Regions from separate parts of the Pseudomonas sp. Con_6 genome, predicted to be linked through region 3. Evidence: predicted binding sites of a transcription regulator. Region 3 holds the regulator's gene; each other region holds the start of a gene.
What was found. Region 3 encodes sigma-54, which starts transcription at its own class of promoters, with help from an activator protein. Its sites were predicted from a motif close to ANTGGCATNNANNTTGCTNT; they were not measured.
Positions count from the first base shown of each region.

Region 1: glnA (type I glutamate--ammonia ligase) is a predicted target of sigma-54. The motif match lies at 1,850-1,869, and genes of this name have one in related genera.
Region 2: nirB (nitrite reductase large subunit NirB) is a predicted target of sigma-54. The motif match lies at 1,243-1,262, and genes of this name have one in related genera.
Region 4: flgB (flagellar basal body rod protein FlgB) is a predicted target of sigma-54. The motif match lies at 1,213-1,232, and genes of this name have one in related genera.

Region 1 is NZ_CM182011.1:6,624,920-6,628,032, forward strand. It holds gene typA (translational GTPase TypA) at 1-64, opposite strand, end outside; gene thiI (tRNA uracil 4-sulfurtransferase ThiI) at 180-1,634, opposite strand; gene glnA (type I glutamate--ammonia ligase) at 1,965-3,113, shown strand, end outside.
Region 2 is NZ_CM182011.1:1,771,315-1,774,427, forward strand. It holds gene AC5QPF_RS08120 (molybdopterin-dependent oxidoreductase) at 1-1,126, shown strand, start outside; gene nirB (nitrite reductase large subunit NirB) at 1,398-3,113, shown strand, end outside.
Region 3 is NZ_CM182011.1:5,871,650-5,874,762, reverse strand. It holds gene rapZ (RNase adapter RapZ) at 1-344, opposite strand, end outside; gene ptsN (PTS IIA-like nitrogen regulatory protein PtsN) at 348-812, opposite strand; gene hpf (ribosome hibernation-promoting factor, HPF/YfiA family) at 825-1,133, opposite strand; gene AC5QPF_RS26485 (RNA polymerase factor sigma-54) at 1,215-2,708, opposite strand; gene lptB (LPS export ABC transporter ATP-binding protein) at 2,882-3,113, opposite strand, start outside.
Region 4 is NZ_CM182011.1:5,136,072-5,139,184, forward strand. It holds gene flgD (flagellar hook assembly protein FlgD) at 1-291, opposite strand, end outside; gene flgC (flagellar basal body rod protein FlgC) at 308-751, opposite strand; gene flgB (flagellar basal body rod protein FlgB) at 755-1,165, opposite strand; gene AC5QPF_RS22855 (autotransporter domain-containing protein) at 1,500-3,113, shown strand, end outside.

The DNA of each region.
Region 1 (3,113 bases), 750 kb from region 3:
CCAGGGTGGTTTTACCATGGTCAACGTGGGCGATGATGGCGATGTTGCGCAGATTCTCAATCACTGTGTGTATCTCGATCTCAGGTATTCGGTGCCGCCGCCAGGGCAGCGGGTTTCAGTAAACGGAGCAGGAAATCCGGTCGGGAGGACGATGGCGAGAACGGTCGCCATCGTGCTTCCTAGGCGGGGCGATAAACGCGCACATTGGCGTGTCCCTCACTGAGCAGGTGATGAGCATGCAGGCGGCTCATGACACCTTTATCGCAATAGAGCAAATATTGACGGTTGGCATCCAGGTGCTTGAAGCGACTGTTCAGGGCGTAGAACGGCACGGCCTGGACTTCGATGCCGTCGAGCTGCAGAGGTTCGTCTTCCTGGGCATCCGGGTGACGGATGTCGATGACGATCTGGCCCGGCAGGGCTTCGCTCAGCTCTTCGACCTGGATGTCCTGGCCCAGTTCGTCGATCACGTTGTCGATGGAAATGAAACGGGCGCGTTCCAGCGCACGGTCCAGCACTTCCATGTCGAACTGCTTTTCTTCGTGGGCGACGCGGTGGCGCTTGGCACAGGTGGTCGGGTTCACCGAAATCACGCCGCAGTATTCCGGCATGTGCTTGGCAAACTCGGCGGTGCCGATTTCGTAGGCCTGGTCGATGATGTCCTGCTTGTGGCTGGCCAGCAGCGGACGCAACACCAGTTTCTCGGTGGCCGAGTCGATCACCGCAAGGTTGGGCAGGGTCTGGCTGGAAACCTGGGAAATCGCTTCGCCGGTGACCAGCGCATCGATTTCCAGACGGTCGGCAACCCGTTCAGCGGCACGCAGCATCATGCGCTTGAGGGTCACGCCCATGTAGCTGTTGTCGACCTTGCCGAGGATCTCGCCAACCACTTCCTCGAACGGCACGCTGACGAACAACACGCGCTGACTGCTGCCGTACTTCTTCCACAGGTAGTGGGCGACTTCCATCACCCCCAGTTCGTGGGCACGGCCGCCGAGGTTGAAGAAGCAGAAGTGGGTCATCAGGCCGCGGCGCATCATCTGGAAGGCCGCCACGGTGGAGTCGAAGCCACCGGACATCAGCACCAGGGTCTGCTCCAGCGCACCCAGCGGGTAGCCGCCGATGCCCTTGTGCTGGTTGTGGATCACGTACAGGCGCTTGTCGCGGACCTCGATGCGCACTTCCACTTCCGGGGTACGCAGGTCGATACCGGCGGCGCCGCACTGCTGGCGCAGCTGGCTGCCGACATAGCGGTCGACGTCCATCGAGGTGAAGTCGTGGTGGCCGCCACGTTTGCAGCGCACGGCGAAGCGCTTGCCGGCCAGCAGATGGCCGAAATGCGCCTTGCACTTGGCGACGATGTCGTCGAAGTCGCCCAGCGGATATTCGTCGACCTGAAGGAAGTGGGCGATGCCCGGCATGCAGGTCAGGCGCTCGGTCATCTCGCGCAGTACTTTCTCGTCCTCGATGCGGGTGACCACTTCGAGGTTGTCCCAGACGCCGTCGACCTTGACCTCAGGGTCGAGTTCGCGCAGCACGGCACGGATGTTACGGCCGAGCTGACGAATGAACCGCTTGCGGACCGGGCGGCTCTTGATGGTGATTTCCGGAAAAACTTTGACGATCAGTTTCATTGAAAACAGCGCGCGAGCGGCCAGTCGAAAAAGGGGGGCGCGGATTATAGCGGAAATTGCTCAAGGTTTGACCAACTTTTGTCCGATCGCTTTATCGCGCACCAATTTGGTTCATTTCGACTTTTTTACGCATCCAAAGAGTGCAGAAAAAATCGAGATTTCTTACAGAAAGGGCTGAAACGCGAGAAAACGGGGCATAAATCCCATTTCCGGGCACTGGCATGCAATTTGCTCCCTTGTGATGCAGGTTGCCCTGGCCGACTATTCGCGCCCGGCATCACCCAAATTGAAGGGCTGCACAGGCACGCTCTACCCCACCCGGAGGACACTATGTCGAAGTCGGTTCAACTCATCAAAGATCATGACGTCAAGTGGATTGATCTGCGCTTCACCGATACCCGCGGCACTCAGCACCACGTGACCATGCCAGCCCGTGACGCGCTGGATGACGACTTCTTCGAAGTCGGCAAGATGTTCGACGGTTCCTCCATCGCTGGCTGGAAAGGCATCGAAGCCTCCGACATGATCCTGATGCCGGTCGACGACACCGCCGTCCTGGACCCGTTCACCGAAGAGCCGACCCTGATCCTGGTCTGCGACATCATCGAACCTTCCAGCATGCAAGGCTACGATCGCGACCCACGTGCGATCGCCAAGCGCGCCGAGGAATACCTGAAAAGCACCGCTATCGGTGACACCGTGTTCGCAGGTCCGGAGCCTGAGTTCTTCATCTTCGACGAAGTGAAGTTCAAGTCCGACATCTCCGGCTCGATGTTCAAGATCTTCTCCGAGCAAGGCTCCTGGATGTCCGACCAGGACGTCGAAGGCGGTAACAAAGGCCACCGTCCAGGCGTCAAAGGCGGCTACTTCCCGGTTCCGCCGTTCGACCACGACCACGAAATCCGTACCGCCATGTGCAACGCACTGGAAGAAATGGGTCAGGTCGTCGAAGTTCACCACCACGAAGTGGCGACTGCCGGCCAGAACGAAATCGGCGTCAAGTTCAACACCCTGGTGAAGAAAGCTGACGAAGTTCAGACCCTGAAGTACGTCGTGCACAACGTTGCCGATGCCTACGGCCGCACCGCGACCTTCATGCCGAAGCCACTGTACGGTGACAACGGTTCGGGCATGCACGTGCACATGTCGATCTGGAAAGAAGGCAAGAACACCTTCTCCGGCGAAGGCTATGCCGGCCTGTCCGACACCGCCCTGTACTTCATCGGCGGCATCATCAAGCACGGCAAGGCACTGAACGGCTTCACCAACCCGTCGACCAACTCCTACAAGCGTCTGGTCCCAGGTTTCGAAGCGCCGGTCATGCTGGCCTACTCGGCTCGCAACCGTTCCGCCTCGATCCGTATTCCTTACGTCGGCAGCCCTAAAGCCCGCCGTATCGAAGCCCGCTTCCCGGATCCGGCTGCCAACCCGTACTTGGCCTTCGCAGCGCTGCTGATGGCCGGCCTGGACGGTATCCAG
Region 2 (3,113 bases), 2.9 Mb from region 3:
GACGGCGAAGCTGGCGCAAGGATCGGTGCCGGTGGCCGAAATCGAGAAAGCTGCGTTCAGCCGGCAGGCGCCATTGCCCGCGCGACTGCTGGAAAACCGCCTGCTCAACGGGCCCGGGGCGAGCAAGGAAACCCGGCAGATCGTCTTCGACCTGGGTGACAGTGAGCTGTCCTACGAAGCCGGCGATGCCTTGGGCGTATGGCCGCGCAACTGTCCGGCGCTGGTAGAGGAAATCCTCGAGTGCAGCGGGTTGGACGCCGATGCCGAGGTCTCGCTCAAGGGCCTGGCGCCGATGACGCTACGCGAGGCGCTGGGTGGATACCTGGAGATCAGCCGGGTCACGCCGCAGTGGCAGGAACGCTTTGCCGCCGCGCATCCGGCGTTTCCCAGGGACAAGGACGCCCTGTGGGGACGGCAACTGGCGGACCTGCTCTGCGAATTCCCGCTGTCGTTGTCGTTGGCGGATTGGCTGGAGCTGCTCAAGCCCCTGCAGCCGCGGCTGTACTCCATCAGTTCCAGCCCGCGCCAGCATCCGCGCCAGGTACACCTGACGCTATCGACGGTGCGCTATGGCCAGCGCAAAGGGGTGTGCTCGACCTTCCTCGCTGATCGTGCTGGCGAGTTGCAGGTGGCGATCTTTCCCCAGCCGTCGGCGCATTTCCACGTGCCGGAAGACGATAGCCGGCCGGTGATCATGGTGGGACCGGGGACGGGGATCGCGCCGTTCCGTGGCTTCCTCCAGGAGCGCGAGGCGCGGGGGGCGAGCGGGCGCAACTGGCTGTTCTTCGGCGAGCAGCGGGAGGCCTGTGATTTCTACTACCGCGAGGAGTTGCTGGCGTGGTGCGAGAGCGGTTTGCTGACCCGGCTGGATACGGCGTTTTCGCGGGACCAGGAGGAAAAGGTCTATGTGCAGCAGCGCATGCGTGAGCATAGGGCAGAGTTGTGGCGCTGGTTGCAGGACGGGGCTTGCTTCTATGTCTGCGGCGATGCGGGGCGGATGGCGAAGGATGTCGATATGGCGCTTAAGGACGTGGTGGCGGAACAGGGCGGGATGAGTGCTGCGGAGGCGGCCGAGTATGTCGCGCAGATGGGGCGGGACAGGCGGTATCTGCGGGATGTGTATTGAGCTTGCGGATGAGGTCCCTGCATCAACGTGCTGCAAACCTGTGACTTCTGCACCAGCTTGGTTCAATTAAAACCACTGAAAATCTCTGGGGCCCTTGATCCCAGGCTAATCCCGCACCTGGCACACAACCTGCTTTTAACTCCGCACAACGTCCAGGTGGTCAACGTCGATCACCCCAACGGACCATAACGATACAGAACCAGGCAAAGGCGCCTGGAGCTTCGGCTCCAGGCGCCTTTTTTTGTGCTTTTCATACCGTGAGGATCCAGGCATGAACGCCATCGCGTCCATCGAACAACGAGAAAGGCTGGTCATCGTCGGCAACGGCATGGTCGGTCACCACTGCGTCGAGCAACTGATCGAGCGCGGCGCCCTGGCCCGTTTCGAGGTGCGGGTGTTCGGTGAGGAACGCCAGCGCGCCTATGACCGCGTGCACCTGTCCGAGTATTTCAGTGGCAGCGATGCCGAGGCGCTCGCGCTGGGCGACGCCGACCTGTATGCCACGCCGGGGGTGACCCTGCATCTGGGCGAAGCGGTGCTGGAACTCGATCGCGAGCGTCGCGAAGTGGTCACTGCCAAGGGTCGCTATGCCTACGACCGGCTGATCCTCGCCACCGGTTCCTATCCCTTCGTGCCGCCGATCCAGGGTTCCGAAGGCGCGGCCCGGCTGGTCTATCGTACCCTCGACGACCTCGATGGAATCCGCGCCGCCGCAGCCAGTGCCCGGCGCGGCGTGGTGGTCGGCGGTGGCCTGCTCGGCCTGGAGGCGGCCAACGCCCTGAAGTCCCTCGGCCTGGAAGCCCATGTGGTGGAGTTCGCCCCGCGCTTGATGCCGGTGCAACTGGACGGCGAGGGCGGTGCCGCGCTTCGGGCGCGGATCGAGGCGCTGGGTGTCGGCGTGCATGTGGCGCGGGCGACCCAGGCCATCGTCGCCGGTGACGATTATCGCTACCGGATGAATTTCGATGGCGGCGAGTTCCTTGAAACCGACCTGATCGTGTTCTCCGCCGGCATTCGCCCGCAGGACTCCCTGGCCCGCGCCTGTGACCTGGAGGTGGCGCCTCGTGGCGGGATTGTGATCGATGGTGACTGCCGCAGCAGTGATCCGTATATCTACGCCATCGGCGAATGCGCGTCGTGGAACGGCAGCGTGTTCGGCCTGGTCGCCCCCGGCTACGCCATGGCGCGCAACCTTGCTGCGGCGCTGGCGGGGCAGGTGGCCACGGCGTTCACCGGTGCCGACATGTCGACCAAGCTCAAGCTGCTCGGCGTCGATGTCGGTTCCATCGGCGATGCTCACGGCGCCACCCCGGGCGCCCGCAGTTATCGCTTCATCGACGAGGGCGGCAGCAGTTACCGGCGGCTGGTGCTCGACGCCAGCGGCAAGCGGGTGATCGGCGCGGTGCTGGTGGGCGACAACAGCTACTACGACACCCTGCTGCAATACGTGCAGAACGGCATTGCCGTGCCAGCCGACCCGGCCGCGTTGATCCTGCCGCAGACCGGCGGTGCTCCGGCCCTGGGCGCGGATGCCCTGCCGGACAGCGCGACCATCTGCTCCTGTCACAACGTCAGCAAGGGCGCGGTGTGCGCCGCCATCGACGGTGGTTGTGGCGACCTGGCGGCGTTGAAGAGCTGCACCAAGGCAGCCACCGGCTGTGGCGGCTGCGCAGCACTGCTCAAGCAGGTCTTCGAGCATGAATTGAGCGCCCGCGGGGTCAGCGTCGACAAGAGTCTGTGCGAGCACTTCGCCTATACCCGCCAGGAGCTCTACGCGCTGGTGCGGGTCGAAGGCATTCGGGATTTCGCCGAGTTGCTCGCCAGGCATGGCAAGGGGCATATCGGCTGCGCTATCTGCAAGCCTACCGTCGGCTCGATCCTTGCCTCGTGCTGGAACCAGCCGATCATGGACCCTTCGCTGGTGCCGCTGCAGGACACCAACGACACCTTCATGGCCAACATGCAGAAGAACGGCACCTACTCGGTG
Region 3 (3,113 bases):
CGGTCCGGGTTGGTCAGCGGGTGGCGGCGGCGGGTTTCGGAAAAACGTTTGAGCAGGGTTTCCTCGTCGGCGTCCAGGTACAGCACATCGCACTGGATGTGGCGGGCACGGGCTTCGTCGAGCAGCTCGGGGAATCGCGTCAGGTGACTGGGCAGGTTGCGGGCGTCGATCGACACCGCCACTCGCGGTTGCAGCAATTCGGTATTGATCAATGCGCTCTCCGCCAACTGCGGAAGCAGGCCGGCGGGGAGGTTATCGATACAGTAGAAACCATTGTCTTCAAGGACATCGAGGGCCGTACTTTTGCCGGATCCGGAACGGCCACTGACAATGATCAGGCGCATGGCTCAGCTTCCGTTCTGTTCGTCCAGGACAACCTGGTACAGGGCGGCGCTGCTGGTGGCGGCGCGCAGCTTGTCACGCACGTCCTTGCGGTCGAGCATGCTGGCAATCTGGCGGAGCAGCTCGAGGTGTGCATCGGTGGCGGCTTCCGGTACCAGCAGCACGAACAGCAGGTCTACCGGTGCGCCGTCGATGGCGTCGAAATCGATGGGGGCGTCCAGATGCAGCAGCGCGCTGATCGGACTGGTGCAGCCCTTGAGGCGACAGTGTGGAATGGCGATGCCATTGCCGAAGCCCGTCGAGCCGAGTTTCTCCCGGTCGATCAGGCTCTTGAACACGTCCTGGGTGTCCAGTTCGGGAACTTCCTTCCCGATCAGGTTGGCGATCTGTTCGAGTACGCGCTTTTTACTGCCGCCCGGCACGTTCACGAGGGAACGGCCGGGGGTCAGAATGGATTCAAGTCGGATCATGGATGAGGGGGATCAGCGGGCGGCTGCACCTTGCAGCAGACTTTGCTGTTTTTCCTTGTGTTTTTTCAGTTGGCGGTCGAGCTTGTCGGTCAGGAGGTCGATGGCGGCATACATGTCTTCGTGCTCTGCATTCGCTACCACTTCACCGCCAGGAATCTGCAAGGTCGCCTCGATCTTCTGTTCCAGCTTCTCGACCTTGAGGATCACCTGCACATTGGTGATGCGGTCATAGTGGCGCTCGAGCCGGGCGAGTTTTTCCCCGATGTAGGTACGCAGGGCCTCGGTGACTTCTACATGTTGTCCACTGATGTTGACTTGCATACTGCTTCTCCTTTGTTGCCGTGCATAAAGAGGCAGGTGTTGCGCCTGCCACTGAATTGCGATGGCACATCTCAGGGAAGGTCACATCAATCGCTTGCGTTCACTCGATGGTGCGATACCGAGGGACTCGCGGTACTTGGCGACGGTGCGACGTGCTACCTGGATGCCTTGTGCCTCCAGTAAACCAGCGATCTTGCTGTCACTCAATGGCTTTTTCTGATTTTCCGCGGCAACCAGTTTCTTGATGATCGCGCGGATGGCAGTGGACGAGCATTCCCCGCCTTCGGAGGTGCTCACGTGACTGGAGAAAAAGTATTTCAGCTCATAGATCCCGCGGGGGGTGTGCATGTATTTCTGTGTGGTCACCCGGGATATGGTCGATTCGTGCATGCCCACCGCCTCGGCGATGTCGTGCAGGACCAGCGGCTTCATGGCCTCGTCGCCGTGGTCGAGGAAACCGCGCTGGTGCTCGACGATCTGGGTCGCCACCTTCATCAGCGTCTCGTTGCGGCTTTGCAGGCTCTTGATGAACCAGCGCGCTTCCTGCAACTGGTTGCGCATGAAGGTGTTGTCGGCGCTGGTATCGGCGCGGCGGACGAAGCCGGCGTACTGCGGGTTGACCCGCAGGCGCGGCACCGCTTCCTGGTTCAGCTCCACCAGCCAGCGCTCGTTGTCCTTGCGCACGATCACGTCGGGGACCACGTATTCCGGCTCGCTCGACTCGATCTGCGAGCCGGGGCGCGGGTTCAGGCTCTGCACCAGCTCGATGACCTGGCGCAGCTCGTCTTCCTTGAGTTTCATGCGGCGCATCAACTGGCTGTAGTCGCGGCTGCCGAGCAGGTCGATGTAGTCACTGACCAGGCGCTGCGCCTCGCTCATCCATGGCGTGTTGGGTGGCAGTTGGCGCAGTTGCAGCAACAGGCACTCGCCGAGGTTGCGTGCGCCGATGCCCGCGGGCTCGAACTGCTGGATGCGGTGCAGGACGGCTTCGACCTCGTCCAGCTCGATGTCGAGCTCGGGGTCGAAGGAGTCGCAGATTTCTTCCAGGGTCTCGTCGAGGTAGCCCTGGTTGTTGATGCAGTCGATCAGGGTGACGGCGATCAGCCGGTCGGTGTCCGACATTGGTGCCAGGTTCAACTGCCAGAGCAGGTGGCTCTGCAGGCTTTCGCCTGCGGAGGTGCGGGTGGTGAAGTCCCACTCGTCATCGTCGTTGCTGGGCAGGCTGCTGGCGCTGGTCTGGTAGATGTCTTCCCAAGCGGTGTCAACCGGCAGCTCATTGGGAATGCGCTCGCTCCATTCGCCTTCCTCGAGGTTTTCCGCGCTGGGCGCGGATTGCTCGAAGCTGCTTTCCTGCGCTTCCGCGACCGGTTTGCTCTCGGCGTTGTCGGCCATGGGGTCGCTGTTATCGAAGTCGTCGCCTTCTTCCTGGCGTTCGAGCATCGGGTTCGACTCCAGGGCTTCCTGGATTTCCTGCTGCAGGTCCAGCGTGGAAAGCTGGAGCAGTCGGATGGCCTGTTGCAACTGCGGGGTCATCGTCAGTTGCTGGCCCATTCTTAGGACGAGCGATGGTTTCATGGCTGGGGCTTAACACCTTATTCGCCGGCGCGCATGCGCCATCTACTACACGGCGCGGGGCGCCAATTTTAAGCAAGATATATGCCTGAAATTGATGCGTTTGCCTAGAGCGCTGTAACAATTAAGCCGCAATAATGGCTGAATGCCAGCGCTCAGTCACTCCGGTACTTGGCCTACAGGCGGAACTCGTGGCCGAGGTAGACCTCTTTCACCAACTGGTTGGCCAGGATGGTTTCCGAATCGCCTTCGGCGATCAGTTGGCCATCGTTGACGATGTAAGCGGTTTCGCAGATATCCAGGGTTTCACGGACGTTGTGGTCGGTGATCAGCACGCCGATGCCCTTGGCCTTCAGATGATGGATGATCTGCTTGATGTCGCCGACCGAGATCGGGTCGACACCGGCA
Region 4 (3,113 bases), 740 kb from region 3:
GTTGCTGGAAATCGCGGTGACGGACTCGTTCAGCGAGGTGATGCCTTCCAGGCTGCTGAACTGCGCCAGCTGGGCGACGAACTCGCTGTTGTCCTGCGGATCCAGCGGGTTCTGGTGCTGCATCTGGGTCACCAGCAGTTGCAGGAACGCGTCCTTGCCGAGCGTCTGCCCACCGCTTTTACTGTTGGTGGCGGAAGCGACACTGGTCTGGTCGCTGGCGCTCTTGACCCCGGACGACTTGATGACGTCGCCGAGGTTCACCGCTGAAGTCGTATCGTTGACACTGGCCATTGGCTCGGTCCTTTAATCACTGACCCAGGGTCAGTACTTTCTGCATCATGGTCTTGGCCGTGTTCATCAACTCGGCGTTGGTCTGGAACGAGCGGCTGGCCGAGATCATGTCGGCCATTTCCTCGACTACGTTGACGTTCGGGTAGTAGACGTAGCCGTCCTTGTTCGCCGCAGGGTGGTTCGGCTCGTATCGCGCCTCGAGGTTGCTCTGGTCCTCGACCACGCCAAGCACCTGCACGCCCTGCCCCGCCGCATCCTGGTCCTGGAACAGCGACTGGCTGCCGTTGTTCTGCGCCTGCTGGAAGGTGGTGGCGAACACCGGGTGACGGGCGCGGTAGGTCTGGTCGATGCTCGACGAGACGGTCTCGGCGTTGGCGATGTTCGAAGCGACGGTGTTCAGACGGGTGGTCTGGGCGCTCATGCCGCTACCGGCGATGTTGAAAACACTGGCGAGGGACATGGATTACTCTCCGCGCAGGGCCGATACCAGCCCTTTGAATTTACTGTTGAGCAGCGTGAAGCTGGCCTGGAAACCCACGGCGTTTTCCGCGTAGTTCGATTGCTCGAGCTGGGCATCGACGGTGTTCTGGTCGATCGACGGCTGCATCGGCGTGCGGTACTGCAGCGACTCGTCGCTGAGGGTCACGCCCTCGGCGTCGATATGCCGGGCATTAGTGCGATCCAGGGCGAAATGGCCGCCCTTCTGGGTCTTCTCGGTTTCGGCGGCGAGCACCTTGGAGAAGTCCATGTCCCGCGCCTTGTAGTTCGGCGTATCGGCGTTGGCGATGTTGTTGGCCAGCACCTCGGCGCGCTGGGCGCGGAAGCTCAGGGCCTTTTCATGGATACCGAGCGCTTTGTCGAAACTGATGCTCATGTCGGGGAAACCTTCGGAGGTTGACCGGATGTTCTGTTGGCGATGAGAGAGCAAGTCCCATGCCAAAACAGGAAAACCCAGTGAAACCGGGGTTTTCGTGATTTTGCCAAAGCGGCAATGCCAGAAAAGCGGCAATGGATTTCCGCTGGCTGCCAGTACCGGCGGCGAAAAGCGGCAACGATGCAGGGAAAGCCGGCGCCAAAAGTATGTCCTTTTGATGGCTGGTCCCTTACCATCCGCTCGCTCGCTGCATGGCATATCGCTATTACCGCCAACAAGGCTTATGCCGCGCAAGGACCGCACCGTGATCTCTACGACGTTTAAGGATTGAACCGTGACTTACATTCGTTTGCGCAAGACCCTGCTCGCCCTGGCGGTTGCCGCCACCTCCCTTCCCGCCCACGCCCAGACCGTGCAGTTGACCAATGCCGGCTTCAAGAGCGAAAACCATACCTACGCCGAAACCCTGGAAATCACCGGTAGCTATAGCGGTGACAACGGCAAGGTTGTCGTTGACCAGGGTAGTGGCAACGCCCCCCAACCCAGCGCCCCTGTCGAAATCCATGGCAGCCATCTGCAGAAAGACCTGATTCTCAATGCCTCCATCGACAGCAAGGGTGACTACGCTGGCGGCGCGGATCTGGATCAGGCCCCCACCACTTCTGCCAGCCCGCTCATTAGCCGGGTCGATGGCAACCTCGTCAACAAAGGCAGCATCAGTGCCACGGGCGACGGTGTCGTCAGCCTGCGCATTGCCTTGGCAGACATCGGCGGCAGCGTGATCAACGAAGGGTTGCTGTCGGCCAAAGGGGGACCGATGGAGGGTGACGACGTTGCCAACGGGATGAACATCAGCAGCCCGGCCCGCATCGGCGGCGACCTGATAAACAGCGAACAGGGTCGCATCATCGTCGAAGGCGAGGGAGCCAGCGCGATCGATATCCGTGGCGGGGCAATCGCCGGCAAGGTGATCAATCGTGGCTTGATCCAAGGGACGGGCGAAGATACTACCGGTATCGAGTTCAGTGCCCGGTACAACTTCGGCACTGGCAACGGCCCTAGAGTCGAGCTGGTCGATATCGCAGGTATCGAGAACCACGGCACCATCATTGCCCGCGGCCAAAACGCTCTTGGCATCGATATTGGCGGCGTCAGCTTCAACGGTGGCAGTGATCACTTCATCAACACCGGCACCATCGAGGGAAGCTGGGCAGCCATCTACATCACCCGCTATGACATCAATGTCCCGAACGTCGGCTCCCTGGGCGACCTGGTGCCGCTGAGGATCATCAACAGTGGAACATTGCGCTCGGATGAGCAGGCCATCGACGTATGGACACCCCGCGGCAAGGTTTACCTGGAACTGGAAGAAGGCAGCCAGGTGATCGGCAACCTGATGGACCTTTCGTCGATCCAGGTCAATGGCGATACCCGCTTCACCGGAAAGACCGTCGAATCGCGTGGCGAGGGCTACAACATCCAGATGAAAGATGCCGCCCGAGACTGGGTGGAAGTCGGAAGCGCCCAGGACTACCCACCCGCGCAACTGAATCTGCTGGCACCGCACACCCGGCTCGACGGCAATCTCTACGTTTCCTACAACTCGGCAATCGGCTTGAATCTGAGCAGTGCCACCAATCCGGATGTCGCGGTGTTCGCCCTCAGTGGCACCGCCGAATTCGCCCAGGGCGCCCAGATCAAGCTGGCTGCCCAAGGTAGTGACTTTGCCGCCAATGGCAGCGTGTACAAGCTGTTGAGCGCTGGCCGGATCGATATCCTGGCCGACGACGGCATCACCATCGATCCGAACGGCAAGCTCGACCTCGTCAGTTCCTCCGCCCTGCTCAAGGTCGACAGCTACAGCGTCGAAAACAACACCCTGGTAGCCACCGTCACCGGCAAGGGCCAGGAAGAAGTCAGCGAGATCATCGGCAACCACGGCGGCTCG